2 regions of the Nostoc sp. ChiVER01 genome follow, and region 2 is predicted to be linked to the other one. Evidence: riboswitches for the same ligand, from Rfam matches in the RefSeq annotation. Region 2 holds a riboswitch; the other holds the start of a gene.
The links. A riboswitch is a leader RNA that binds a small molecule or an ion and turns the genes downstream of it on or off. The one in region 2 is predicted to bind cobalamin.

Region 1 (2,404 bases), on a different contig from region 2:
AGCTGAAATATTTGTCATAATTCCCAGTAATTGCGGTTACATAGTTTTATTCATGTAATTTTAACACCCTAATTGAATATGACAACTTGATATTAAAGGAGAGTTTTTTATGTCAGTCCAAAACTTAGAAGATTTTTTTCACACACAATTAGTTAAACACGGTGTGAACTACAACTTGGCTGCACAAGCAGCTAAAATATTGGCTTCTGGCAAACCTGATGAGCTATTAACAGCAGAAGAGAAGTATTTGGCTACAGAAGTTTGTCAGCAGTGGTTTAAACAGCGTCAACGTCTAGAGCGACTCAATTCTATTTTATAGAAGTGACTAGGAAGATTTAGTAAAAATTGTGACTTTAGTTATATACCTTAAGGAGAAATTAGCCTTGAATATTTATCTCTAAAGAAGAATGAATAGAGTAGATTTGCAGAGTTAATTTAGAGCAGTAAAACAACAATGATTGAGCTTCCGCTCAATTTTGCAAAGTCCTTTGAGCATAGCTGCGCTTACCGCCTCCTTTAGAGAAGGCGATCGCAATTAATATAATGATGCCAGTTAATTAAGTGGACAAAACAGGTAAAGAACACGTCTTTGACAAAACTTGCAATTAGGCATTATACAATCAGCACCCTCTGATTATACAACGTTATTTAGTTTCAACATTCTTGAACCTATCCCACTAATAATATTTGTGCTACAAAGCTTAAGTTAATTGAGAACTGAAAACGAAAAATCAAGGTTTTCAAGCACATTTTACGAAAAGAAGTAGGGATTTTTAGAATAGTGGGATAGGTTCTTGCAACTTTGTTTAAATGCGATCGCTCCTATCATTTCAGATATTTCTAAAGGTTATAAATTACCCTATTCTCAGCTAACCATTGCTTCCGCTCAAGATAATCTGGTATAATATATGCCACCCTATGCCAAAATGCGGTGCTGTAATGCGGTTTAATGACTAAGCCCGAATACTTAAGATTTAAGATATAAATAAAAAAGTCCGTGCTACATATATTGCAAAGCACAGGGTAATTTTCCTAAGCAGACTATTAAGTTTGCAGTAGTAGTTTTCAACCATAAAGTTGCCGTTGCGACAAAGTTATGGGTAAAATCACACAGCGACATTAAATTTATGAATGTATAAAAATGGACGTAACTGGATTCGAACCAGTGACCTCTACGATGTCAACGTAGCGCTCTAACCAACTGAGCTATACGTCCTTAACCACACAATTATCAACAATAACACATACTTTCTTGATTAAGCAAGATAAAGGTGTAAATCCATCTTATAAGCGAAGTCCCATTCGAGTAGGGTGTATGATCGATAAGGCTATTCGGTTCTGGTAGGGAGCAGCTACCAGAGGTAACGGGGAAAGTTCGGTGCAAATCCGGCGCTGTCCCGCAACTGTAAACCCATTTGAGATGTAATCTAGCATCCCAAATAGAGTAAGTCAGGATGCCCGCCGAAATAGATTTATCAGTTCCACATATCTGCGAGTTACAGATGACTACTACTGTAAATATTTCTCCGACTAGTCCCTTGGGTGTTGCTGATCATACTTTATTTGTTTGCAAAACTTGTGCTAGCGTTTGGCAAGATGGAAAACGCTTAGGTGAAAGTGGCGGTGAAAAACTTCTATCTCAACTTCAGCAACTTGCACAAGATTGGGACTTACGAGATCAATTCCCAATTCAGGAAGTTGAATGCATGAGTGCTTGTAATCGTTCTTGTGTAGTTGCCTTTGCTGCTAAAGGCAAATTAACATATTTATTTGGTGATTTAGCTGTTGATGGTAGTGCATCTGCGGTACTAGAATGTGCTAGTCAATACTATACCAAAGCAAATGGTTTACTACCTTGGTCAGAGCGTCCAGAAGCGCTGAAAAAGGGCATTTTGGCAAAAATTCCACCTTTATCTTAATGATGCGTGTTTTGATTCTGGGTGGTACAGGAGATGCCGCAGAAGTAGCTGCCAAAGTCTCGACTATCCAAGGGTTAGAGGCAATTACGTCTCTAGCTGGGCGCACCCGGGAACCATCAGTACCGTTAGGCGATTTACGGATTGGAGGCTTCGGTGGTGTGCCTGGATTGGCTAGCTATTTGCGAGTCATGCAAATCGACTTATTAATTGATGCAACTCATCCTTTTGCTACTCAGATTTCTTTTAATGCGGCGGATGCTGCAACTGAAGTCGGAGTACCCCGTCTGATGTTAATACGCCCACCTTGGGAAAAAGCAAGTGGCGATCGCTGGATTGAAGTTAATAGTGTTGAAGCCGCCGCAGCATCTCTAGCAAACCAGGCACAGCGAGTATTTTTAACAGTTGGCAGGCAAGAACTCGCCGCCTTTGCTCACTGCGAGAAAATTTGGTTTCTGATGCGGATGATTGATCCTCCTACCAATGAT
Region 2 (2,404 bases):
TCTGCTAATCCTAATGCATGATCTTTGGTATCTGTGGCAGAAGCGGCGCAACCTTTTTTTCCAGAACAGGCAACTAATGCACTCTTGATGTTGGTTGCTGAAGAATCTAATCCTAAGAAAGCAATTTCAGTTTGGACATCGCTAACCCATTGCTGAGGAATATCAGTTAACAGTAGATTTTGCCAGGGGGTTAATCGAAGAGTGCCGCTACCGTATTTCGTTGCTAAATCTGCTAAACCTCGCATTTGGTTACTCTCCAATCGTCCAAGGGGTAAGACGACACCAATGTAAAATAAGCCTTGCTGACGTTGGGGATGGAGTCCAATATGCTGATACTTTCCCTCTCCTTGCACAAGAGTAGAGAATTCCTCCTCCTTCCTTAATAAGTTGGGGGTTAGGTCACTGCATAAAAGAGAAAAAGGTAAACGCTGCTGAACTTCCTGGAGATAATTTTCACAACCCAAAGTATTTAATAACTCTAATAGCCGTAGCCGACGTTTACTTGTAGTATTACTATGAGCTAGATAGACCTCTGCCAAAGCTCCCAAGACGGGTAAACATTGCTCTGGTGATAACAAAATTCCCATATCGCTGGGCGGTTGACCCTTTGCGCCTACACTGAGATGAAGGCGAAAATAAACATTACCATCAACTAAGACAGCAGCAAATAGGATATCATTCAAGCGATCGCACACCCGAATTATCCCACCACCATCAAAGCAAACGCTAAATTTTGCCGACAGTCCCGAAAGCGCCGGATGTGCAGCAATATAATCATCCCAACTTTGGACAAAAGGGCGAGTGTCGATTAATTCTAGCGAGTCGATACCAGCAGTCGGGCTGGTCATAATATTACGAATGTGGTCTACAACAGGATTGCGAGAACCCAGTCTCATATCCTGTAAATGTTTCAGAACCTCAGCATTTATCCCCGTGCGGATTTCGCGGACTTGTAGATTAGCTCGATTAGTCACATCTACATAGCCGCCACCGTACTGTTCTGCTATATCTGCGATCGCACGGCACTGCTGACTATTAATAATTCCACCTGGTATTCTAATGCGAGATAATATACCATCGGCGGCGGGTGTAGCATAAAACAAGCCAGGACAAGTGGCAAATCCAGAAAGCAAACTTGGAACTCCTTCCCCGTGCAACGCAGGGAGTAGACGGTGAGTGTGTCTTGACGACATCTTGAGAGTTGGCATTCTGACTTGGGTGATCCCATCACAGCTGCGGCACAGTCCCGGAATTTCACCGGAGTTTCCCAACTCCAAGCTTTAATAATTTAGCACGAGAAGGTAGTTAGAAAATTTAATGCTTCATATTTTTAACGGATTGCGGAAAGTCAATCAATCGCAAGGGCTTTGACTTTTTATATCCAGTGCTATATTTAAAAGCAATACCAATTCGTAATCCCCTGCGGGAAGCCGCACTTCATTCATCTACATATTTAAGAAAGTTATATTTGAATGGCTGCAAGAGATATTTTTCATAATGCTGTTAGAAAAGGACTAGAAAAAGAAGGTTGGGTGATTACAGATGATCCTCTAGAAATTGAAGTCGGTGGGGTTGAAATGTACATTGATTTGGGTGCAGAACCGATATTAGCAGCTGAGAGAGCCGGAGAGAAAATAGCGGTTGAGATTAAAAGTTTTCTTGGTGCATCAAATATTTACGAATTTCATACAGCATTAGGTCAATGTTTCAATTATAAAATTGCTCTAGAGATTCAAGAACCAGAACGAGTTTTATACTTAGCTGTTCCTTTAGGAACTTATAGCAGCTTCTTTGCATTGCAATTCATTCAAATTGTTATTCAACGCTCTCAACTAAAGCTAATCGTTTACGATCCTGTGAATGAGGTGATTGTAGGATGGAAAAATTAGAACAATATCGAGCTTATATTCAACAATTACTGACAGCTTATGCTAGTCGAGGTTCGTCAAAGAGTGAAATAGAAAAACAAGTTATTTTTGATTCTATTAACGATCACTATCAATTAGTGTACGTAGGCTGGAAGAGGCGACGACGGCAATATGGGTGTGTTTTGCATCTCGATATCAAAGATGAGAAGATTTGGATACAATACGACGGTACCGAGATTGGTATTGCCAATGACTTAGTAAAGTTAGGAATCCCAAAGGAAGATATTGTTTTGGCATTTCATGAACCATTAGTAAGGCAATACACGGGGTTTGGTGTGGGTTAAAAAAGCTATGTCATTGGGAGGAATTTCAAGTATAGAATATCCCAATACTTATTGTAGGATGTGCCAAAAATCCTAAACTTTTAACAGAAGTGGAGAATCTGAGCCTTTAGCGATGCCTGCGGCGGGCTACGCCTACGCAAACTATAATATTTACAATTCCCCTACTCAAAAACATAATTTTGAGCCACTTTC

Region 1: it holds a riboswitch for cobalamin, as region 2 does, so the genes downstream of both, RMY00_RS09945 (DUF1636 family protein) here and cobG (precorrin-3B synthase) in region 2, are expected to answer to the same signal.

What each region holds. Positions count from the first base shown of each region.
Region 1 covers NZ_JAVRBS010000005.1:335,592-337,995, forward strand. Annotated here, with positions in the region: gene RMY00_RS09935 (hypothetical protein) at 110-319, shown strand; tRNA gene RMY00_RS09940 (tRNA-Val) at 1,143-1,216, opposite strand; cobalamin riboswitch at 1,317-1,481, shown strand; gene RMY00_RS09945 (DUF1636 family protein) at 1,503-1,919, shown strand; gene RMY00_RS09950 (cobalt-precorrin-6A reductase) at 1,922-2,404, shown strand, end outside.
Region 2 covers NZ_JAVRBS010000020.1:98,753-101,156, forward strand. Annotated here, with positions in the region: gene cobG (precorrin-3B synthase) at 1-1,208, opposite strand, end outside; cobalamin riboswitch at 1,186-1,310, opposite strand; gene RMY00_RS23845 (XisH family protein) at 1,473-1,889, shown strand; gene RMY00_RS23850 (XisI protein) at 1,877-2,212, shown strand; gene RMY00_RS23855 (hypothetical protein) at 2,374-2,404, opposite strand, start outside.